Regions from separate parts of the Bradyrhizobium sp. BWC-3-1 genome, predicted to be linked through region 2. Evidence: predicted binding sites of a transcription regulator. Region 2 holds the regulator's gene; each other region holds the start of a gene.

Region 1 (7,993 bases), 100 kb from region 2:
TGGATCAGGTCCTCGTCCTCGACCTCACCTTCCTGCTCGATGATGACGGTGCGGCGCGGGGTTGCGAACTCGGCCTTCACTTCGGCGAGCTCGGACTTGATGATGCCCAGCACGCGGTCGCGCGAGCGCAGGATGTCGAGATAGTCGGCGATCTCGCCGGCGAGCTTGTCGAGCTCCTCGCGGATTTCGTCGCGGCCGAGTGCGGTGAGGCGTTGCAGGCGCAGATCGAGAATGGCCCTCGCCTGCTCCATCGACAGCCGGATCGTGCCGTTCTCGCTGATGCGGTGGCGCGGATCGTCGATCAGCGTCAGCATGTCCTCGACGTCCCGGGCCGGCCAGTCGCGCGACATCAGGGTGTCGCGGGCGGTGGTCGGGTCGGGCGAGGTCCGGATGACGCGGATCATCTCGTCGATATTGGCGACTGCGATGGCGAGACCGACCAAAACATGGGCGCGATCTCGGGCCTTGGCGAGCAGGAACTTGGTGCGCCGCGTGACGACCCGCTCGCGGAAGTCGACGAAGATCGCCAGCAGGTCCTTCAGGTGCATGACCCGTGGACGGCCGCTGTCGAGCGCCACCATGTTGACGCCGAAGCTCGTCTGCAGCGGCGTGAACCTGTAGAGCTGATTGAGCACCACATCCGGCACGGCGTCGCGCTTCAATTCGATGACGACGCGGTAGCCGTCGCGATCGGATTCATCGCGCAGGTCCCCGATGCCTTCGATCTTCTTTTCCTTGACCAGCTCGGCGATGCGCTCGACCATCGTCGCCTTGTTCACCTGGTAGGGAATCTCGGTGATGATGATCGCCTCGCGCTCCTTGCGGATGGTCTCGATCGCGACCTTGCCGCGCATCATGACCGAGCCGCGGCCGAGGTGATAGGCGGCGCGGATGCCCTGCCGTCCGAGGATGACGCCGCCGGTCGGGAAGTCCGGTCCCGGCACGATGTTGATGAGCTCGTCGATGGTGAGCGCGGGGTTGTCGATCAGCGCGACGCAGGCGTCGATGACCTCGCCGAGATTGTGCGGCGGGATGTTGGTCGCCATGCCGACCGCGATGCCGCCGGCGCCGTTGACGAGAAGGTTCGGGAACTTGGCTGGCAAGACCGACGGTTCGGTCTCGTTGTTGTCGTAGTTCGGCTGGAAGTCGACCGTGTCCTTGTCGATGTCGGTTAGCAGAGCCAGCGCCGCCTTCGTCAATCGGGCTTCGGTATAACGATAGGCAGCCGGGGGATCGCCGTCGACCGAGCCGAAATTGCCCTGGCCGTCGATCAGCGGCACGCGCATGGAGAAATCCTGCGCCATCCGGACCATGGCGTCGTAGATCGACTGGTCGCCATGCGGATGATATTTACCGATGACGTCACCGACCACGCGGGCGGACTTGACGTACTTCTTGTCCGGCGTGTGCCCCTGCTCGTTCATCGAGTACAGGATGCGGCGATGCACCGGCTTCAGGCCATCGCGGGCGTCAGGCAGCGCCCGCGCCACGATCACGCTCATGGCGTAGTCGAGATAGGACTTCTTCATCTCCTCGAAGATGGAGACGGGGCGAATATCCGAGGGTTGCGCCGGCTGGTCGCCGGGCTTGTCGTCGTCGTCAGCCAAGGGGAAATCCGGTGAGGTTTTATCTGGGAATCATATAGCGCATCGAGCCTCTGATAACCACCCTCGCGGCGTTCTGGGAAGCGCTTTTTCCGCCTATTTTTCCAACAACTTAAGCCCTTGCGAGCGGTGTCTCGGACAGCACTCGCATCGGCCTTGCAAAATCGCCGCTCACGCGTGGAAAACCGCGCGGTGAGCTTGCCGCGTCGGCGCGTTTGCCAAGCCGCAATCCGAGCTCACCCAAACATGAAGCGGGCCCGGAAATGCCGAGCCCGTCCTGTCGATTAGTGGGATGTTCTGACATGAGATGAGAAGCGCCGCCCATCCGGCCGGGCGTCCGCATCAGGCGCCGCGTTCTTGGAGCGGAATCGCTCAGAACGGGATATCGTCGTCCATGTCGCTGTTGCGGCCACCGCCGCCGGCGGCAACAGGGCGCCGCGGCGCGCTGCTGACCGGACCGGAGGAGCCGAAATCGCCGCCCGGCTCGTCGCCGAAGCTGCCGCCTCCGCCACCGCCGCTACGACCGTCCAGCATCGTCAAGGTCGAGTTGAACCCCTGCAGCACGACTTCGGTCGAGTACTTTTCGACACCGCTCTGGTCGGTCCATTTGCGGGTCTGGAGCGCACCCTCGACGTAAATCTTGGCGCCCTTCTTCAGATACTGTTCGGCGACCTTGCAGAGCCCTTCATTGAAGATCACGACGCGGTGCCACTCGGTCTTTTCCTTGCGCTCGCCAGTCGCCTTGTCGCGCCACGTCTCCGAGGTCGCGACGCTCAGATTGGCGATCGGCCGCCCGTCCTGGGTGCGGCGGATTTCAGGATCCTTGCCGAGATTTCCAACCAGAATGACCTTGTTGACGCTTCCCGCCATCTCCGCTCTCCGCTCCGAATGCCACTGAATTCAAGAAGGCCGGTCCGCTCCCGCGTTCCGCCGTGCCTGTTGAGGCGACCCTATACGCTCGCCGAACACTTGCGGACGACGATCAGGCCGTCACCCTTCCGGTTATCCCCACATATAGCATCGACCTCCGGTTCGTTCCAGATTTGTTCTTGGCGAAGACAGATCTGAAGGCGTGGGATCGATCGGCCACATGTGTTGCGGAAAGGCACAGGTCGATTGGAACCTTTGTAGGTTCCGTTCAGCAAGTTATGGGTACTCGCACTGCCGCGGTCTTGTTGCATTTGGGAGACGGACTCTGCCGCTCCGTAGAGCTACGGTTGCCTCGGACTTAGTTCATATGGGCCCTCGCGCCTGATCAGCCGCTTCGGGGAAATAAGAAGCGGACGAAACCTGGGGAGACTGGCAATGAATAAGCTTCTTATTTGTGCAATCGGTGCAGTGGCGATGGGCTTGTCGGCTCCCGCAAGCGCGGCGGACATGGCCGCGCGTCCCTACACCAAAGCCCCGCCGCCGGCGGTTGCCGCCATCTACGACTGGAGCGGCTTCTACATCGGCATCAACGGCGGCGGTGGCTCCAGCCACAAGTGCTGGGACTTCGTCACGCCCGCGACCGGCGTTCTCGTCGGCGAAGGCTGTCACAATGCAACAGGGGGCACCGTCGGCGGCCAGATCGGCTATCGCTGGCAGTCCGCCAATTGGGTGTTCGGTCTGGAAGGCCAGGGCAACTGGGCTGATTTCCGGGGCGACAACGTGAGCACCCTCTTCCCTGGTACCGCTTTGGTGACGGGTGATCGCAACCGTTCCCGCATCGACGCTTTCGGTCTCATCACCGGTCAGGTCGGTTACGCCTGGAACAACGTGCTGCTTTACGTGAAGGGCGGCGCCGCCGTCGTCGGTGACAAGTACGACATCTACGCTGCTGCGGGTACGCCCGGCGCGGGCGCGCTGCTGGCTTCGGCCCGGGAGACTCGCTGGGGTGGCACGGTCGGGGCCGGTCTGGAATTCGGCTTCGCCCCGAACTGGTCGCTGGGCTTTGAGTACGACCACATCTTCCTTGGCGATCGCACGATCGGCTTCACAACGCCTGCGGGTGCGGTATTCGGCAGCGACCGGATTCGCCAGGACGTAGACATGGGCCTGGTCCGCTTGAACTATCGCTGGGGCGGTCCGGCCATCGCAAGGTACTGATCGCGCTGGACATATCGCACTTCGAAGGCCGGCCTTGCGCCGGCCTTTTGCTGTGCAGTCCTCCGATATTAATCGGTCAATAACCGTTCCGATCGTTGTTGCTTTTGAGTGACACAACTTGCGGCTTCACTGGTGTAAGTACGGCATCAGTTGGGCAAGTGAGTCCGATGCCCTCCCTATCGTGGAAGGCACAATCAGAAACTGGGACTGGGATTAGTTGAAAATGAAAAAGGTTTTGTTGGCTTCGGCCTGTTTGTTCGCTCTCGCTGCCCCGGCTTCGGCCGCTGATCTCGCGGCGCGCCCCTACACCAAGGCCCCGGTGGCCATGGCTTCGGTCTACAACTGGACCGGCTTCTACCTCGGTATCGTCGGTGGCGGCGCTTGGGAAAATTCCTCGACCGACCCGAAGATGAAGGGCGGCTTCGTCGGCGGTACTGCCGGCTACAACTGGCAGACCGGCAATGTCGTGTTCGGCGTCGAGGCCGATGGTTCCTGGGCTGATGTCAGCGCGTCGGTCACCGGCCCCGTTGCCGTCCCCGGCTTCGGCCTCGTCAGCACCACCCTCAGCTCCAAAACCGATGCGATGGGAACCGTGCGCGGCCGCATCGGCTACGCCGTCAACAACGTCCTGTTCTACGGCACCGGTGGTTACGCCTGGATCGACAACAAGCTCAGCGTCAGCGCGCTCGGCGTGACCGTTTCCGACAGCAAGTGGCACTCCGGCTGGACCGTCGGTGCGGGCGTCGAAGCGTTCTTCGCTCCGCAGTGGTCGGTCAAGGGCGAGTACCTCTTTCGCAGCCTCGGCGGCGAGACCTACTTCTCGGGCGCCCTGCCCTCCGGCACGCTCGAGTTTCACACCGTGCAGGTCGGCGTGAACTATCACTTCGGGGGCCCGGTGGTCGCCAAGTACTGAGTTCAGTACTTAGCCCCAACGCCATCCGCGTTACGAAAGGCCGGCCTTGTGCCGGCCTTTTTGTTTTGTCGGGCACGTTGCCGCGCAGTTCCACCCTGCTCCTGCCAGATGCCGCCAGTGCGCCAACAATCCGTTGACGATTCGCAAGTCCCACTGGAAATCCGTCTCCGTTCTTCCTACGTTCGCTGACAACCCCATCGGCGCCGATCCCGGTTCCGGGCGAAGCGCGCCTTTTTTGTTGGCGCGATCGCGCGCCTTTGGGATTCCTTGAGGGCAACCCGGATGGATGAAGTGATCAAGGCGAAGCGCCAACAGCAGAACGTGGGATCAAACCTGCGCGCAATTACCATCCGTGGCGCGCGCGAGCACAATCTCAAGAACGTCGATGTCGAGATTCCCCGCGACAAGCTGGTGGTGTTCACGGGGCTGTCGGGCTCCGGCAAATCCTCGCTCGCGTTCGACACCATCTACGCCGAAGGCCAGCGCCGCTACGTCGAATCGCTGTCTGCCTACGCCCGCCAGTTCCTGGAGATGATGCAGAAGCCCGACGTCGACCAGATCGACGGCCTGTCGCCGGCGATCTCGATCGAGCAGAAGACGACGTCGAAGAACCCGCGCTCCACCGTCGGCACGGTGACCGAAATCTACGATTACATGCGCCTGCTGTGGGCGCGCGTCGGCGTGCCCTATTCGCCCGCCACCGGCCTGCCGATCGAGAGCCAGATCGTCTCGCAGATGGTCGATCGCGTGCTGGCGCTGCCCGAGGGCTCGCGCCTCTATCTGCTCGCGCCGGTCGTGCGCGGCCGCAAGGGCGAGTACCGCAAAGAGCTTGCCGAATGGCTCAAGAAGGGCTTTCAGCGCGTCAAGATCGACGGCGCCTTCCACGAGCTCGCCGAAGCCCCTGTTCTCGACAAGAAATTCCCGCACGACATCGACGTCGTCGTCGATCGCATCGTGGTGCGCCCCGACATCGGCCAGCGCCTCGCCGAAAGTTTCGAGACCGCGCTGAAACTTGCCGAGGGCCTCGCCGTCATCGAATTCGCGGATGCGCCGGCTGCGGCAGCATCCGCGGAAGAGAGGAAGAAGACCGCAAAGATCCACGACAAGAGCGGACCCGAGCGCATGCTGTTCTCGGAAAAGTTCGCCTGCCCGGTGTCCGGCTTCACCATCCCCGAGATCGAGCCCCGGCTGTTCTCGTTCAACAACCCCTATGGCGCCTGTCCCGCGTGCGGCGGCCTCGGCGTCGAGCAGCATGTCGACGAAGACCTCGTCATTCCCGACAAGGAGCTCGCCATTGGCAAGGGCGCGATCGCGCCCTGGGCCAAGTCTTCGTCGCCCTATTACATTCAGACGCTGACTGCGCTCGGCAAGCACTACAAGTTCACGCTGACCACCAAATGGAAGGATCTGCCCAAGAAGACGCAGAACGCGATCCTCCATGGCTCCGGCGAGGACGAGATCAAGTTCTCCTACGAGGACGGCGTCCGCTCCTACGACACCAAGAAGCCGTTCGAGGGCGTCATCACCAACATCAACCGCCGCTATCGCGAGACCGAGAGCGAGTGGGCGCGCGAGGAGCTGGCGAAGTATTTCCACGACGTACCCTGCGAGGCGTGCCACGGTTTTCGGCTCAAGCCCGAGGCGCTCTGCGTCAAGATCGGCGGCAAGCATATCGGCGACATCTCCGAGATGTCGGTGAAGGGCGCCGGCGCGTGGTTCGAGACCGTGCCGGAGGCGCTGAACACTCAGCAGAACGAGATCGCCGGCCGCATCCTCAAGGAGATCCGCGAGCGCCTTACCTTCCTGCTCGATGTCGGCCTCAACTACCTCACACTCTCCCGCTCCTCCGGCACGCTGTCCGGCGGCGAGAGCCAGCGCATCCGGCTCGCTTCGCAGATCGGCTCGGGCCTGACAGGCGTGCTCTACGTGCTCGACGAGCCCTCGATCGGCTTGCACCAGCGCGACAACGCGCGCCTGCTCGACACGCTCAAGAGACTTCGTGACCTCGGCAACACCGTGATCGTGGTCGAGCACGACGAGGACGCGATCCTGCTCGCCGACCACGTGCTCGACATCGGCCCCGGCGCCGGCATGCATGGCGGCAACATCATCGCCGAAGGCACGCCCGCCGAGATCATGCGCAACCCCAACTCGCTGACGGGCAAATATCTCACCGGCGAGCTCGAGGTCGAGGTGCCCGAGCGGCGCCCGCCGAACCATCGCCGCACCATCAAGGTGGTCAACGCGCGCGGCAATAACCTCAAGAACGTTACGGCCGAAATTCCGCTCGGCCTGTTCACCTGCGTCACCGGCGTCTCCGGCGGCGGCAAGTCGACGCTGCTGATCGACACGCTCTACAAGGCGATCGCCCGCAAGCTGAACAATGCCAGCGAAGGCGCCGCGCCGCACGACCGCATCGAGGGCCTCGAGCACATCGACAAGATCATCGACATCGACCAGTCGCCGATCGGTCGCACGCCGCGCTCCAACCCCGCGACCTATACCGGTGCCTTCACGCCGATCCGCGAATGGTTCGCCGGCCTGCCCGAGTCGAAAGCGCGCGGCTACGAGCCCGGCCGGTTCTCCTTCAACGTCAAGGGCGGCCGCTGCGAGGCCTGCCAGGGCGACGGCGTCATCAAGATCGAGATGCACTTCTTGCCCGACGTCTACGTCACCTGCGACGTCTGCAAGGGCAAGCGCTACAACCGCGAGACGCTGGAGGTCCTATTCAAGGGCAAGAGCATCGCCGACGTGCTCGACATGACCGTCGAGGAAGCGGCCGAGTTCTTCAAGGCGGTCCCACGTGTACGCGAGACGTTCCAGACGCTGCATCGCGTCGGCCTCGACTACATCCATGTCGGCCAGCAGGCCACGACGCTCTCGGGCGGCGAAGCCCAGCGCGTCAAGCTCGCAAAAGAGCTGTCAAAGCGCGCCACCGGCCGCACGCTCTACATCCTGGACGAGCCGACCACCGGGTTGCATTTCCACGACGTCAAGAAGCTGTTGGAGGTGCTGCACGAGCTGGTCGCGCAGGGCAACACGGTCGTCGTCATCGAGCACAATCTCGAAGTGATCAAGACCGCCGACTGGGTCATCGACCTCGGCCCCGAAGGCGGCGATGGCGGCGGCGAGATCGTCGCCTGGGGCCCGCCAGAGGACATCGCAAAAGCGCCGCGGAGCTATACGGGGAAGTTCCTGGCGCCGGTGCTGGCGAAGGCTCGGAAGCCGAAGCGGAGACGCGCGGCGAGCGAGGCGGCCGAGTAGGTTACGCCGCGGGAGCGGCCGACACATTGTCTGAGGGAGACTGAGTTTGCCTGCCGGACTTGTGCAAACCTATCGTGCGTTCGCCCACAATAATGCTTGGGCAAACCACCGGCTGCTCACCGCT
Region 2 (7,993 bases):
CGAACGAGCGCGTGCCGATCAGCGTCGCGCGCTTGTGGTCATGCAGCGCGCCGGCCACGATCTCCGAGGCTGAGGCGGAGCCGCCGTTGACGAGAACCACCAGCGGCTTGCCCTTGGTGAGGTCGCCACCATGGGCGGTAAAGCGCTGGGTCTCTTCCGGATTGCGGCCGCGGGTCGAGACGACCTCGCCACGCTGCAGGAACGCGCTCGACACCGACACGGCCTGGTCGAGCAATCCGCCCGGATTGTTGCGCAGGTCCATCACGTAGCCCACCAGCTTCTCCGGCGGAACCTCCTTGGTGATCGATGCGATCGCCTTCTTCAGGCCATCGGTGGTCTGCTCGTTGAACGAGGTGACGCGGATATAGCCGATATCCCCGTTCTCGACGTGGAAGCGCACGGGACGCACATGGATGATCTCGCGCTTGATCGCGACGTCGAGCGGGGCGTCGGCGCCCTTGCGCACGATCGTGAGCTTGGTCTGGGTCTCGACCGGCCCCTTCATCTTGTTGACGGCCTGCTCGAGCGTCATGCCCTGCACGGCATCGCCGTCGATCTTGCTGATGAGGTCGCCCGACATGATGCCGGCCTTGGATGCCGGCGTGTCGTCGATCGGCGAGACGACCTTGACCAGCCCCTCCTCCATCGTGACCTCGATGCCGAGCCCGCCGAACTCGCCGGAGGTGGTCTCCTGCATCTCGGTCCAGGCCTTGTCGTTCATGTAGCGCGAGTGCGGATCGAGCGAGGTCACCATGCCGGTGATCGCGCCTTCGATCAGTTTGGCATTGTCAGGCTTCTCGACATAGCTCGCCTTCACCCGCTCGAACACTTCGCCGAACAGATTGAGCTTGGAATAGGCGTCATCCGCGCTCGCTGCCGCCCGTGCCGCCCAAACGCCGCCGTGCGGACTGGCTACCAAAAGGGTCAGACACGCTCCGGTGAGCGCGCCCAGTGGAAACAGCAGGGTTTTCCGCATGGATAGGCTGGCCTTTTTGCTTCGCGGTTCGGTGGGCTGGGAGCCGCCATGCAAATGGCGATCCAGCCTGCTTCTCACAATACCATTCTGGTTTCTTCAAGGCCGGGATGCCACGCCGGCGGGTACACCGAAAAAATCGGTTGGTCCGGACCTAAACTTTCGGCAACGTTGCAGGACCGGTTCGTGCGCAGCGGGGGTCGGCCGGCCGGCCCGCGCCTCGCAGCCATGCCATTTTAGGATGGTTTTGGCGCCCCGGACGGGTTAGGCGATCAGGGAAGGCTTCAAATTCTCGGGAGGATAACAATGAACGAAGCACCCCGCATCCAACCGGAAAGGAACGTCGAGCTCGGCGCCAGCACCGAGCCGTTCCAGAATCTGCATGAATTCATCCGGAAAGCCCGCGCCAACCTCAACCAGAATGCATGGGACTATATCGTCGGCGCGGCCGAGACCGAGACCACGATGCGTCGCAACCGCATGGCGCTGGACGAGATCGCCTTCCGCCCGCGCGTGCTGCGCGATGTTCGCAAGGTTACAGGTTCGGTCGAACAGTTCGGCCGCAAGATGCGCCTGCCCGTGGTCCTCGCCCCGGTCGGCGCGCTCGAGATCTTCGATCCGGATGGTGCGGCGAGCGTGGCACGCGCCTGCGGCACTTTCGGTGCGGCGCACATGCTCAGTTCGGTGTCCGAGCCCGGCCTAGAAAAGACCGCCGAAGCTGCGTCCGACGCGCTGCGGCTCTACCAGCTCTATGTGCGCGGCGATGACGCCTTCGTCGCCGACGTCGTCAGCCGGGCCGAGAAGAACGCCTACGCCGCCTTCTGCCTGACCGTCGACACCGCCCACTACAGCCGCCGCGAACGTGACATCGCCAAGCGCTACGTTCGCGAGAGCCGCTTGCGCGCCACCGGGGGCGATTACCAGAAGGGTCTGGAGTGGCGGACGGTGAAGATGATCAAGGACAAGTTCAAGATCCCGCTGATCCTCAAGGGCATCGCGACGCCGGAGGACGCGCTGATCGCGATCGATCACGGCGTCGAATGGATCTACGTCTCCAACCATGGCGGCCGTCAGCTCGATCACGGTCGCGGCGCCATGCACGTGCTGCCCGAGATCGTCGACGCCGTGAACGGCCGCGCCAAGATCATGGTCGATGGCGGTGTCTGTCGCGGCACCGACATCGTCAAGGCGATCGCGGCGGGCGCCGACCTCGTCGGCATCGGCCGGCTGCAATGCTGGGCGCTGGCGGCGGCCGGCGAAGCCGGCGTGGCGCGCATGCTGGAACTGCTCGAGGACGAAGTGCTGCGCTGCCTCGGCCTCTTGGGTGCGACCTCGTTCGCCGAGGTCAACAAATCCTGCCTGCAGCAGGCGACCGCAACCAACGCGCCGAGTGTGTTCAGCGCGTTTCCGCTGTTCGACCACGAGCCGTATCGATACTGAGTGAAAGGACGCAGGTGACATCGCTCTCTCCCGGCAGCGCGGATGCGCTCCTGTTCGATCTCGGCCGCGTCGTGCTCGATATCGATTTCTCCAAGGCGATCGCCTGCTGGGCGGGACATGCCGGCTGCAAGCCCGAAGCCATCGTCGCGCGCTATGTGCGGGACAGCGAAGCCTATCGGTTGCACGAGATGGGGAAGATCAGCGATGAGGACTATTTCGCCTCATTGCGAGCCTCGCTCGGAATCGGCATTTCGGATGCGCAGTTCCTGGAAGGCTGGAACGCGATTTTCGCCGGCGAAATGCCTGACATCGCCGAGCTGCTGCCGCGCGCAGCGAAACAGATGCCGCTCTATGCTTTCTCCAACACCAACCGGCCGCACGTGGACCATTTCTCGAGGGAATATGCCGACCTCCTCGGCCATTTCCGCGAGCTGTATTTGTCGTCCAGCATCGGCCTGCGCAAACCGGATGCGGAGGCCTTCGACCACGTCGTTGCGGCGATCGGCGTGCCCGCCGGGCGCATCGTGTTCTTCGACGATCTTGCCGAAAACATCGAGGGAGCACGCGCGCGCGGCTTGACGGCGGTGCATGTGACCTCGCCGCGTGACGTCGGGAACGCATTGAAGGCATTGGGCATTTGACGACGGTCCGTTGTCGCGAAACCCACGACGGCACGGCCCGAGGGACCAATTTTGAAAAATTGAGGAACCGGATCACTTTGTACATTTTTATACAGAGTTCCGGGAACGGAATACCGCCTTCCGGACTCTTAGAGTCCGTTGGGACTTCTACGGACGGATGCATCATCGTGCTGGGCAAAACCTACCTCACCAAGCAGGCCTCTCTTCTTCTTGAATTCGCGAGGACAACTTCAGATTCGGACCTTTCCGCCAAGCTTGTGAGCAAGGCCGCCGACCTGAAATCCCAAGCCGACCCGCTGCCCGACAAGGATCAGGGATCCAAGGCGCCCGACGTAACTCCCGGGCAGGCAGGGAGCTGATCGATTCAGGCCATGGCGCGTTCTCGCCTTGCCATGATTTTCGTCGCTTCCATGACCACTCTCCTGCCGATCTGTGACCTCCTTCGGATCATGCCGCGACGCGCTTGATCCTGCCTTCCGGAACAATGTGAAGGGGCGGGATGACTGTGCCTGCTCAGCCGCTTTTGCCTCTGCGCCTGCGCTCGGCTAGAAGACGTGCGGAACATTCGCCCGAACGTGCCGAGCAGGAGTTTTCGCCGTGGCCTTGATGCCGGTTTCTGACGCGCTTGCCGCGGTGCTGGCGGGTGCAGAGCCGCTGCCGGAAGAAATGATTTCCCTCGACGAGGCCTACCATCGCGTGCTCGCGCGTGACGTCGTGGCGCGGCGCACGCAGCCGCCGCAGGCGATGTCGGCGATGGACGGCTACGCGGTGCGCGCGGCCGATGCCGCGACGATCGATTCGGAGCTCACCGTCATCGGCGAAGTCGCAGCGGGCCGACCGTTCGAGGGGACGGTCGGAGCCGGCGAGGCCGTGCGGATCTTCACCGGCGGCGTCGTTCCCTTTGGCGCGGACGCCGTCGTGATCCAGGAGGACACGATCGCCGCCGGCAAGCGGATCACGATCAAGGAAGCCGCAATCGCCGGCCGGCACATCCGCCCCGCCGGCGTTGATTTCCGCGAGGGCGACGTGCTCCTGCGCAAGGGAAGCCGTTTGACCGAGCGAGACCTCGCGCTCGCCGCCGGGATGAATCATCCGCACCTTGCCGTTGTCAGGCGTCCGAAGGTCGCGATTCTCGCCACCGGCGACGAGCTGGTGATGCCGGGCACCACGCCCGGCCACGGCCAGATCGTCTATTCCAACGGCTACGCCCTGCACGCGCTCGCCCGCAGCGAGGGCGCCGAGACCATCGACCTCGGTATTGCCGCCGACACGCTCGAGGCCACCACCGCCGGCATCCGCCGCGCCCGCGAGAGCGGCGCCGACGTCCTGATCACGACCGGCGGCGCATCGGTCGGCGACCACGATCTGGTCCAGCAGGCACTGCGGGACGAAGGCATCGCGATGGCGTTCTGGAAGATCGCGATGCGGCCAGGCAAGCCGATGATGCACGGGCGACTCGGCGCAATGGGTGTGATCGGCCTGCCGGGCAATCCCGTATCGTCCTACGTGTGCGCTTTCCTGTTCATGGTGCCGCTGATTCGCGCCCTGTCGGGCCGTTCAGTGATTCACCATCGCCGTGAACGCGCCGTGCTCGGCCGCGACGTCGGCGCCAACGACCAGCGCGAGGACTATCTGCGCGCGCATCTTGAGGAGCGTGACGATGGCACACGCGTCGTTGTTCCCGTCAATCATCAGGACTCTTCGCTGCTTGCGAATCTCGCTGCAGCACAGGTACTTCTCGTCCGCGCACCATTCGCGCCGAAGGCCGAAGCCGGCACGGCTTGCGAAGTGTTGCGGCTCCCCGTCTGAGCGCCCCCGCAACGCGCGTTCCGCGCACTTTGCTCTGTTCACGGTAAATTAAGCAGTTGCGGAACATGTATCGAACATATAGTGTCTGTTCATGATTTGTTTCGAGCATGCAGCGGCTTATGGCCGAATTCAGCGTCTCGGAATCGGACGACATCAACCGGGGGACTTTGGTCGAGATGTTAACGCGCAAACAATACGAGCTTCTGCGGTTCATCAGTGAACGTCTGAAGGAAAGCGGCGTGCCGCCCTCCTTCGACGAGATGAAGGATGCGCTCGATCTGCGCTCGAAGTCGGGCATCCATCGCCTGATCACGGCGCTCGAGGAGCGTGGCTTCATCCGACGCCTGCCCAACCGCGCCCGTGCGATTGAAGTCATCAAGCTGCCGGAGCTCCAGGCAGCCGCTGGCAGCCGCCGCGGCTTCACGCCGAGCGTCATCGAGGGCAATCTCGGCAAGGTGCGTGCGAGCGCGAGCCTGCCCGCTGACGAGGGCGAACGTCCCGTCGCGGTGCCGGTGATGGGCCGCATCGCGGCCGGCACGCCGATCGAGGCGTTGCAGACCCGCAGCCATACTATCAGCGTACCGCCTGACATGCTCGGCTCGGGCGAGCATTACGCGCTGGAAGTGCGCGGCGACTCGATGGTCGAAGCCGGCATTCTCGACGGCGACATGGCCCTGATCCAGCGCAACGAGAGCGCCGATACCGGCGACATCGTGGTGGCGCTGATCGACGACGAGGAAGCGACGCTGAAGCGCTTCCGCCGTCGCGGCGCCTCGATCGCGCTCGAGCCCGCCAACGCGGCCTATGAGGTCCGCATCCTGCCGCCCAACCGGGTGAAGATTCAGGGCAAGCTGATCGGGCTTTACCGGAAGTACTGATACCGGGAGTCCTTTCTATCGGCAGTACTTCATATCGGAAGCACTTCATGCCGGAGGTGCTTGGCGCCTCGCGCGCTTCCGATCGGCATCGCCGGTCAGAGATTGGAGCGGATCATCGTCCGCTCCGGCTGGATAGCCTTTCTGGTTCTGCACAGACTATCCGGCCCCTCCTCCAACGCTGGCTCCTCGCCACGCCGACGAAGCAGCACCGCTTCAAGCAGCACCGCTTCGCGGCTCGGTTGTTCGAGGAAACAGCGACCAGCGGTCAAGTTCGGCCGTTGCAGCCAAGTTGGCAATGTTCGCGTACGCGCCTCCCGAATGCATCGCGGCGAGCTTTGTTCCTATTGAATTCGGGAAAGATAATGTGATCGCGGCTTGCGGAAGCCAGCCGCAGATTTGCCCACAACCAAGCACAGCGTTCGTGCTTCCACTCTGATAGAGGCCTGCGCCTCGATAAGAGACGCGGGTTGCTATCCCAGCATGAGGAGCACCCGATGTGTGACTACAGCCTACATGCCGTCGCGTCGCGCCCCGCCGAAGTCGGCGAGACGATCGTCACGACAAGCTTCCGCGGCACCTCGACGCGCGGCTTCGCCTCTGCAGCCGATCCGTCCGTCGCCGTCTGCCTGCTGCCGGGGACGGAGCTCGCCTTCGCCGACGACGTCCGCTACGACAATCGCTGGATCTGGACGCGCACCATCAATTCCCGCGTCGGCAAGTTCGGCAAGATCGATCCGCACGTTCCCGACCGCCATCATGATGCGATCGAATTCCCCGACGGCAAATACGTGCTGGTGACGCAGCTCGTCGAAGGCCAGCGCGCGACGGTGCTGCAACTGCCGGTGACTCAGTCGGTCACCGAGCGCGAGCACAAGGCGCAGATCACCGCCGACAGGCAGCCGACCGTCACGCACCTGCCGATCGGCTGACAGAGCCGCCCTCCGGCTACGAGGTCGGAGGTCAGGATTGAATCGCCATCGCCGGCCGTGGCCGGCGAGATGGTGTGGTTTGCGCCCCGCGAATCCGAACGGACGCACCGAACCACTGCGTTGCTCCGCACCATCAGATCAATCGTCGGCTTGCAGGTCGGTGTCCGCCGGCGTTGCGTCCTTGATGCGAGGCGCGGTCGACTTTGGCGCGAGGCTGCCGTCGAAATCACCCTCGCCGGCGCCGGCCGGCAACCAGGGGCGGCTCGTGCCTCTCGCCCTCACTGCCTGAACCACAAAACCGTCACCACGCTGCGTCAGCGCCAGCGCGCTCTGGCTGGCGAGCCGCTGCCGATCGACCACCATCGCCGCGCAATCGGGCGGCGCGGGACGAGTCGTCACCACCAGGGCGGCCCGACTGCAATCGTCTGCGAGAGCGTCGACGCGCAGTGCCAGCGCGACCAGCCTCCCGTCGGCCAGTGGCGTCACGCAGCCGGATTCGTCGCAGGACACGCCATCGGCAAGCGAGGCTCTGCCCGCCTCGCGCGGATCGGCGTCGGCAGCGAGCCATTCCTTGAGCAGAAAGCCGTCCTTGTTCGTCCTGATCAGGTGCAGATATCCGTCCCTGCCCCGCACCGCGACGCTCGCGCCATCCCCGGCAATCAGGATGTCGGGCTGCCGCGCCGACAGTCCCCAGAGGATCGCTGCCAGCAGCACCAGGGCGCCGGACCAGCGCAGCGGCGTGCGCAACAAGCCGAGCACAATGATTCCCAGGCTCGCCGCGATCAGCGGCGCGATCCCGAACGCCGGGATGCGGCCCACCGCGCCCGGCAAGGCCGCGACCCAGCGCGAGACCGCGACCATCCACTCGATGCCAATCCCCATCAGCCACCAGAACACGCTGTCCAGCCCGAACGGCGCAGCAAGCAGCCCCAACAGCCCCGCCGGCATCACCAGCGCAGAGACCACGGGCATCGCGCCGAGATTGGCGAGCACGCCGAACGGCGTGACACGGTGGAAATGAAAGGCGGCATAGGGCGTGGTCGCAAGTCCCGCAATCAGCGAAGCCATGAACAGCATCGCAATCTCGCGCCCACCCCACATCGCAATGCGCGCAGTCGCCGAATTGTCCGGCGAGGCAAACAAATTGGGCATGCCGATTTGCACCAGTGCGACCAAGCCGAGCGTTGCCGCAAACGACATCTGAAAACTCGGATGCACCAGCGCTTCCGGCGCGACCGCCAGCACGATCAGCGCAGCCACAGCAAGCGTGCGGAAGGTGATGGCGCGGCGATCGACCATCACCGCGATCAGCACCACCGCCGT
Region 3 (7,993 bases), 1.2 Mb from region 2:
CGCGGGGCATGACGGCGACAAGAACATCTGAAGCGAGGACCCATGATGACCGCGCACCGCAAATCCAACGGCGACACCACCAGCTTCGTTCGCCGCCACATCGGCCCCTCCGCGCGCGACGTCACCGCGATGCTCGAGGCCGTCGGCGCGAACAGCGTCGATACGCTGATGGCGCAGACGCTGCCGGCCTCGATCCGGCAGGCCGTCCCACTGGATCTCGGCAAGCCGCTCAGCGAGACCGAAGCGATCGCGCATATGGGCGAACTCGCCGCCCAGAACCAGGTCTTCACCTCGCTGATCGGCCAAGGCTATTCCGGCACGATCCTGCCCGCGGTAATCCAGCGCAACATTTTGGAGAACCCGGCCTGGTACACGGCCTACACGCCCTACCAGCCTGAAATCAGCCAGGGCCGGCTCGAGGCGCTGCTCAACTTCCAGACCATGATCTGCGACCTCACCGGGCTCGACGTCGCCAACGCCTCGCTGCTCGACGAGGCCACCGCTGCCGCCGAAGCGATGGCGCTCGCGGAGCGGCACTCACGGGTCGAAGCAAAGGCCTTCTTCGTCGACAAGGACGTGCATCCGCAGACGCTCGCCGTGATGCGCACCCGCGCGGAGCCGCTGGGCTGGACCCTGGTCGTGGGCGATCCCCTCACCGATCTCGACAAGACCGACGTGCTTGGTGCACTGCTGCAATACCCGGGCAGTTCAGGCGCTGTGCGCGACCTCAGGCCCGCGATCGCCAGCCTGAAGGCCAAGGGCGCACTCGCGATCATCGCCGCCGATCTGCTGGCGCTGACACTGCTCGCCTCGCCCGGCGAGCTCGGCGCGGACATCGCCATCGGCTCGGCGCAACGTTTTGGCGTGCCGATGGGTTATGGCGGGCCGCACGCGGCCTATATGGCGGTGCGCGATGCGCTCAAGCGCTCGCTGCCCGGCCGCATCGTCGGCCTCTCCGTGGATTCGCGCGGAATGCCGGCCTACCGTCTCGCGCTGCAGACCCGCGAGCAGCACATCCGCCGCGAGAAGGCGACCTCCAACATCTGCACCGCGCAGGTGCTGCTCGCCGTGATCGCCTCGATGTATGCAGTCTATCACGGCCCCGAAGGCCTTTCGCAGATCGCGCGCAATGTGCACCGCCGCGCCGCGGTGCTGGCGGCCGGCCTGCGCAAGCTCGGCTTTGCGCTGCAGTCCGACAGCTTCTTCGACACGCTCAGCGTGGATGCAGGGGCGAAGCGTACCGAAATCGTGGCGCGCGCGGCGGCCGAGAAGATCAATCTCGGCGCTGGCGAAACTGCATTGCGGATCGCGCTCGACGAGACCACCACGCCCGCAACGGTGGAAGCAGTCTGGCGCGCCTTCGGCGGGCAGCTTGCATACGCCGAGATCGACGCCACCACGCGCGAGGCGCTGCCGAAGACGCTCAAGCGTGCGACCTCTTTCCTCACCCACCCCGTCTTCCACGCGCATCGCTCGGAAACCGAGATGCTGCGCTACATGCGCAAGCTCAGCGACCGCGACCTCGCGCTCGACCGCGCGATGATCCCGCTCGGCTCGTGCACCATGAAGCTGAACGCGACCACCGAGATGATGCCGCTGACCTGGCCGGAATTCGGCAGCCTGCATCCGTTCGCCCCGCCTGAGCAGGCGAAGGGCTACTACGCGCTGTTCGCGCGGCTGGAAAAATGGCTGTGCGACATCACCGGCTATGACGCGATCTCGCTGCAGCCGAACTCGGGCGCGCAAGGCGAATATGCCGGGCTGCTCGCGATCCGCGGCTATCACGCGGCGCGTGGCGAGACGCATCGCAAGATCTGCCTGATCCCCTCCTCCGCGCACGGCACCAACCCGGCCTCGGCCGCGATGGTCGGCATGGACGTGGTGGTGGTCGCCTGCGAGAAGAACGGCGACGTCGACGTCAATGATCTCCGCGCCAAGGCCGAGAAGCATTCGAACGACCTCGCCGCGGTCATGATCACCTATCCCTCGACCCATGGCGTGTTCGAGGAGCACATCCGCGAGATCTGCGAGATCGTGCATGGCCATGGCGGGCAGGTCTATCTCGACGGCGCCAACCTCAACGCGCAGGTCGGCCTTAGCAGGCCCGGCGATTACGGCGCCGATGTCAGCCATCTCAACCTGCACAAGACCTTCTGCATCCCGCATGGCGGCGGCGGCCCGGGCATGGGCCCGATCGGCGTCAAGGCGCACCTCAAGCCGTTCCTGCCCGGTCATCCGGCGACGGATGGGAAAGCGCCTGTGGGGCCGGTCTCGGCCGCGCCGTTCGGCTCGGCTTCGATCCTCACCATCTCCTACATCTACATCCTGATGATGGGCGGCGAAGGCCTCAAGCGCGCCACCGAGATCGCGATCCTCAACGCCAACTACGTGGCTGCAAGGCTCGATGCGCATTTCCCGGTGCTCTACAAGAACGAGAAAGGCCGCGTCGCGCATGAGTGCATCGTCGACCCCCGCGCGCTGAAGACGACCTCAGGCGTCACCGTCGACGACATCGCCAAGCGCCTGATCGATTACGGCTTCCACGCGCCGACCATGAGCTTCCCGGTGCCGGGCACGCTGATGATCGAGCCGACCGAATCGGAATCCAGGGCGGAGCTCGATCGTTTCTGCGATGCCATGATCGCGATCCGGAAGGAAATCGCCGAGGTCGAGGCCGGCCGCTTCAAGATCGAGGCGTCGCCGCTCCGCCACGCCCCGCACACCGTGCACGACATCGCGGATGACGACTGGAAGCGCGCCTACACCCGCGCCGAGGGCTGCTTCCCCGCGGGCACCTCGCGCACCGACAAATACTGGAGCCCGGTCGGGCGCGTCGACAACGTCTATGGCGACCGCAACCTGGTGTGCTCCTGCCCGCCGGTGAGCGATTACGCGGAGGCGGCGGAGTAACCGTTTTGTAGGGTGGGTTAGCCACCGGCTGCGCGAAGCGCAGTCGCTGGCGTAACCCACCACTTCTGTCTCTGGCGAAATGGAAGAGGTGGGCTACACTTCGCTAACCCACCCTCCGGCACGGAACACGCATTTAGGGCGCAACCAACGAACGGGTCTCGGGGTCCCACCGCCAGAGTCGCTCGTTGGTCAGGTGAGTGCCGCCCCACCAGCGATCAATCCGGTTGTGCCGGCGAAAATCCTGGTCGCCTCCCAACACCGCCTTTCCGAACTCGGTCAGCGTCAATTGCGACCGCTCGTACCGATCGAACTGACTTGAATCGTCGTGCATCTCTAGCGAAAAAGGACCTTGATCCAGTCCCGACACGGCCGGCCTCTCGCACCGCGCAAGGCCGTCAAGCAGCGCTCCAACTTCCCAATAACCATACACATCCAGCCCGTTGCACTTCTGATGGCCCGGAAAGACATCGAAAGGCTGCATGCCGCCTCGCGCGATGAGCTGGAGTATCCGCGCTTCCGTGGCTCCAAGGCCTGAGGCGGGACGCGGAAGTTCGTTGAGCAGAGCCCTCACGTGAGGGGCGAGTTGTGGCAAACAGCTCAAATTGGTCTTGAAGAGATCCCTCCAACTTTGCGGGGTCGGCGCGCGATAGGCCCGCCATGCACGCTTGGCCGATTTGAGTTGACGAGGTGTGATCGCAACAGCCGGCGGGTAGAGTTCGCTTCGCGGTGGGTCGACATCCCTGACACCCAAGGACAGGGAGCGCACGACAAAGTCGGGATTTGCATCGTGTTGGCGGCCCCAATGATCGAGCAGCCAGAGCAGGATCAATTGCGCATTTGGCTCCGGCCCTCGCCAAAACTCGACCGTGTCATATTCCGCGAGCAGTTCAATCAGTCCTCGATCCTTCACGCCTGATTCCTCGAGACGCCAGGACGGCGTATCGTCGAGCCAGTGAAGCCCGCGGGGCTGTGTCGTACGCGGCGCAAAGAATGCGTCCAGCTCTGCATCGGCTGGCAACGGTCCCCAGACCAGCCGGCGCTCGATGGCAATCACGAGGTCGGCAAGGCCCGCCTGTTGAATAGCGCCGGCGATGGACGAGTCGGTCGTGACAATGAGCCGCGTCATGCCGTGGCCTCAAGGCTTCGTCAAAACATTACCGTAACGCCACAGCCGATCATTGGTCAGGTGCGTGCCGCCCCACCAGCGGTCGATCGGATTGTGGCGACTGAAATCTTCCTGATGGGCCAGGACGGCCCTGCCGAACTCGGTCAACGACAACCGGCTGCGGAGATAGACCTCGTGCCGAGCTCTTAAATTTTCGCGATCGATCGTGCGCAGTTCGTCGCCCAACCCGGCCACTACGGGCTTGGGGCCGAGCGCGAGCCCCTCGAGCAACGAACCCAACTCAAATTCTCCGAACACATATGTGCGCCGTTGCGAGCGCAGGTGAAACAACCGCAGCATCAGCAATGCACTGAGATCCTGGTGAAGGAGATCGACGCACGCCTCAGGGGTCGTCGCGCGGTAGGCCGACCACGCCAACCGGGCAGTCTCGAACTCTCGAGCCGTGATACGCACGACATGAATGTGCGGCTCGGACGCAGCGAGATCCTCACCGCGTTCTGTGGTCAGCTCGGATGCCACAAGTCGAAGTTTAAGCTTTCGCACCAGCGAGGAGCAGGAGCTGAGGTGGTCCAGCAGCCAGACGAGCTGCAATTGATCCCGGGGAGCTGGGTCGAACCAAAGTTCAACCACGTCATATTGCTCGCAGAAGTTCGCAAGGGACAAGTCTTTGCGGGCCTTGATGTCCTTGGGCCACCGGATGCCCCAGTCGGACCAATGATCACCCGGCCCGAGATTCGCCGAACGCGCGGCGAAAAAGGCTGCGAGCTTCTCGGGCGAGGGCAGCGGTCCCCACTCAAAGTGAAACGAGGATGAGATGACAAGCTCCGCCAAGCCCGATCGGGCGAGCCCGCTTCCGGACGAACTGGTCAAGATCAACCGCTTCATCGCGCCCCCCCGAGCATGACCAATCCCAAACGAAACAGGCGCCGAAGACGTCGGCAACTCAACGTCCTCAGCGCCCGCTCCTCGCGAAAAACTTTACTGCTGAAGCTTACTCGTCCGCCGGCTCCTCGCCGTCGGCGTCACGCTCGGGGCTGCCGGCGAGAATCTGCTCGGCGATCAGGCCGGAGTTCTGGCGGATCGAGGTCTCGATCTTGGCGGTGATGTCGGGGTTGGCCTTCAGGAACGCTTTCGAATTCTCGCGGCCCTGGCCAAGACGCTGGCTGTCGTAGGAGAACCATGCGCCGGATTTTTCGACGATGCCGGCCTTGACGCCGAGATCGAGGATCTCGCCCATCTTGGAGACGCCCTCGCCGTACATGATGTCGAACTCGACCTGCTTGAACGGCGGCGCCAGCTTGTTCTTGACGACCTTGACGCGCGTGGTGTTGCCGACCACTTCGTCACGCTCCTTGATCGCGCCGATGCGGCGGATGTCGAGGCGGACGGAAGCATAGAATTTCAGCGCGTTGCCGCCGGTGGTGGTCTCCGGCGAGCCGTACATCACGCCGATCTTCATGCGGATCTGGTTGATGAAGATCACCATCGTATTGGACTTGTTGATGGACGCCGTCAGCTTGCGCAGCGCCTGGCTCATCAGACGCGCCTGCAGACCCGGCAGCGCATCGCCCATCTCGCCCTCGAGCTCGGCCTTCGGCACCAGCGCCGCGACCGAATCGATCACCAGCACGTCGACCGCGCCGGAGCGCACCAGCGTGTCGCAGATTTCCAGCGCCTGCTCGCCGGTGTCCGGCTGGGAGATCAGGAGCTCGTCGATATTGACGCCCAGCTTGCGCGCATAGACCGGGTCGAGCGCGTGCTCGGCGTCGATGAAGGCGCAGATGCCGCCCTTCTTCTGCCCTTCCGCCACCGTGTGCAGTGCCAGCGTGGTCTTGCCCGAGGATTCCGGCCCGTAGATCTCCACAACGCGCCCCTTCGGCAGGCCGCCGATCCCGAGCGCGATATCAAGCCCCAACGAGCCCGAAGAGACCGCCTCGACATCCATCGAACGGTCGTTCTTGCCAAGCTTCATCACCGAGCCCTTGCCGAACTGACGCTCGATCTGGGAGAGCGCGGCGGCGAGAGCTTTACTCTTGTCCATGGAGGATCCTTCGACGATACGCAGGGCAGTGGTGGACATCGGGTCGTGCTCCTTATGACGAGGATTCGCGTGAGGGACAAACGATTGGCGAGGCGGCGCGGCGATAAAAGCAATGTACCCTATTTGTTCTAGGTTCGCAATATGTTCTTTTACGATTTTGGCTGCCTGAAGCGCATCAAAGACGGATGCGCTGTGCGCCGTCAGAATTCCGCAATCGTCCGGCACCGAACCTTTCGCGGTCTGCGGCCTTCTCCTGGATAGCTCTTGGACGAGACCGCAACTCTGGGGACTTCAGTCATGACGGACAACACGCATCACGATACGATCCGGCGCACTCCGCTGCTGGAGGCGGCGCGGGAGGAGCTGAGCAAGTTCGAGCGCAAGGAAAACGAGTTCCGCAAGAAAGACCGCGAAGAGCGTGCCGCCGAACTCCGTTTGCCGCTGGACGCGATCAAGGTTCATTAGGCCGCTGGGCCCGCGCTGGCGACGGTGCCGGAGCGGCCGCCCGTTGATCTCAGGGAATCGGCACGGGAATCGGGATTCGGATGGCCGTGAAAGGCAAATCCGAGCCGATATGGTATCTAAATACTACCAGTAAGCCATTGATTGGGCGGGGAATTTGTAGGCACGCTACTGTGCATGGGGTTGTTTTCGCGTTTTTGAAAGGCGCGCACGGGCCTTTCCACCCTCGGAGCCATCTTCCGCACCCAACAGCGCCTACAGCAGAACCAGCAACCCGATGCCGATTACCAGCACGACGAAGCCAGCCGCCGTCGCGGCGGCGAATGACCGCTCTACGTTGTCCATGATGCCACCCCGTTGCCGGCACGCCACGTTTCCCCCATGGCAGCACCGTCGCCGCGAAATCTCGCCTGCGGTTGTGTCCTGAGTTGTGCGAACGGATGTCGAAATTGGGACCGGTGCGGGGCCAGTCTGCGGCCCCCGCGCTCCGGCTTTTGCTGCCATCATTGGGCCTTGTCAGGCTGTCGTAAGCTGAACCGGCTAGGGTCGCCCGGCTATGGTGTTGCAGCCCAGCACCTCAGCCTCCAATAACCTTCTCCCCGCTTGGTTCTCCCAAGCGGGGTTTTTTCATTCCGATTTTCAAGCTGATTTTCTTGCCGGCCGGCCGGTTTGCGAACCGCCCTCCTCCTGCGTCAGCCGCAGCGAGAAGGCGCGGATCGCCGGCGCTGCGAGCAGCACGATCGGCAGCATCGCCGCCCATGCGATCAGCCACGACACCATCCAGTGCGCCAGGAAGTCCAGCGCGTTCCCTGCGGGAAAGCTGGCGATGCCCGCGGCGATCAGCGAGGTCAGTCCGGACTGGATGATTCCGAACACGAAATGAGAATAGCGGCGGGGAATGCCCGGCATGACGCGTCCATGTTGCTTAGCCGCATCGGGCCAAGCAAGGCACATGCCGCCGCGTTCCGGAAGTCGCCCTTACCCATTCTCGGAACTCTGTTCTTGGCCGGAGAACCACGGGCATGAGGTCTCGCGCCGACGCGCGCGGCCGACGTCTTTCGAATTTCGATTTCGTATGTTCCGGAGCACGTGCGTTTGCGCGATAGCCGTGAGCGATCCGGGGCTTACCGACAGGTTTGGCTTTCCCTTGGAATATTATGCCGCCCAGCATGTTCTCAGTGATGGAAGTGAATCGTGGGAGATGGCCATGAATCACAGGGGCATCGAGTTCACCGTCGCCAAGACGGCAATTCCCGGCATCTGGCAGTGGCAGTTCCGCATCGGCGAGCAGATCAAGACCGGCAGGACCGAGACCAAGATCGATCTCTTGGCGATCCGACGGGTGCAGCTGCGCATCGATCGGGAGCTGAAGGCGATCGGGCGCAAAACCGCCTGAACGGCCGGACCGAGATCGTCGGCGGCATGCGCCCCGGCGCGCCGCAGCCGCCATGACT

The links. Region 2 encodes LexA, which represses DNA repair genes until DNA is damaged. Its sites were predicted from a motif close to TGTTCNNNNTGTGTTCNG; they were not measured.
Region 1: uvrA (excinuclease ABC subunit UvrA) is a predicted target of LexA. The motif match lies at 4,774-4,791, and genes of this name have one in related genera.
Region 3: recA (recombinase RecA) is a predicted target of LexA. The motif match lies at 6,191-6,208, and genes of this name have one in related genera.

The regions. Positions count from the first base shown of each region.
Region 1 covers NZ_CP136625.1:4,529,550-4,537,542, reverse strand. Annotated here, with positions in the region: gene gyrA (DNA gyrase subunit A) at 1-1,607, opposite strand, end outside; gene RX329_RS21975 (single-stranded DNA-binding protein) at 1,977-2,474, opposite strand; gene RX329_RS21970 (outer membrane protein) at 2,910-3,692, shown strand; gene RX329_RS21965 (porin family protein) at 3,916-4,605, shown strand; gene uvrA (excinuclease ABC subunit UvrA) at 4,888-7,869, shown strand; gene RX329_RS21955 (DinB family protein) at 7,916-7,993, shown strand, end outside.
Region 2 covers NZ_CP136625.1:4,427,800-4,435,792, reverse strand. Annotated here, with positions in the region: gene RX329_RS21495 (S41 family peptidase) at 1-976, opposite strand, end outside; gene RX329_RS21490 (alpha-hydroxy acid oxidase) at 1,280-2,413, shown strand; gene RX329_RS21485 (HAD family hydrolase) at 2,428-3,054, shown strand; gene RX329_RS21480 (hypothetical protein) at 3,222-3,413, shown strand; gene glp (gephyrin-like molybdotransferase Glp) at 3,652-4,863, shown strand; gene lexA (transcriptional repressor LexA) at 5,040-5,741, shown strand; gene RX329_RS21465 (hypothetical protein) at 6,236-6,670, shown strand; partial or broken gene RX329_RS21460 (ComEC/Rec2 family competence protein) at 6,809-7,993, opposite strand, start outside.
Region 3 covers NZ_CP136625.1:3,271,417-3,279,409, reverse strand. Annotated here, with positions in the region: gene gcvP (aminomethyl-transferring glycine dehydrogenase) at 46-2,910, shown strand; gene RX329_RS15655 (hypothetical protein) at 3,044-4,036, opposite strand; gene RX329_RS15650 (hypothetical protein) at 4,046-4,921, opposite strand; gene recA (recombinase RecA) at 5,028-6,116, opposite strand; gene RX329_RS15640 (hypothetical protein) at 6,375-6,542, shown strand; gene RX329_RS15635 (DUF2798 domain-containing protein) at 7,179-7,448, opposite strand; gene RX329_RS15630 (hypothetical protein) at 7,747-7,935, shown strand.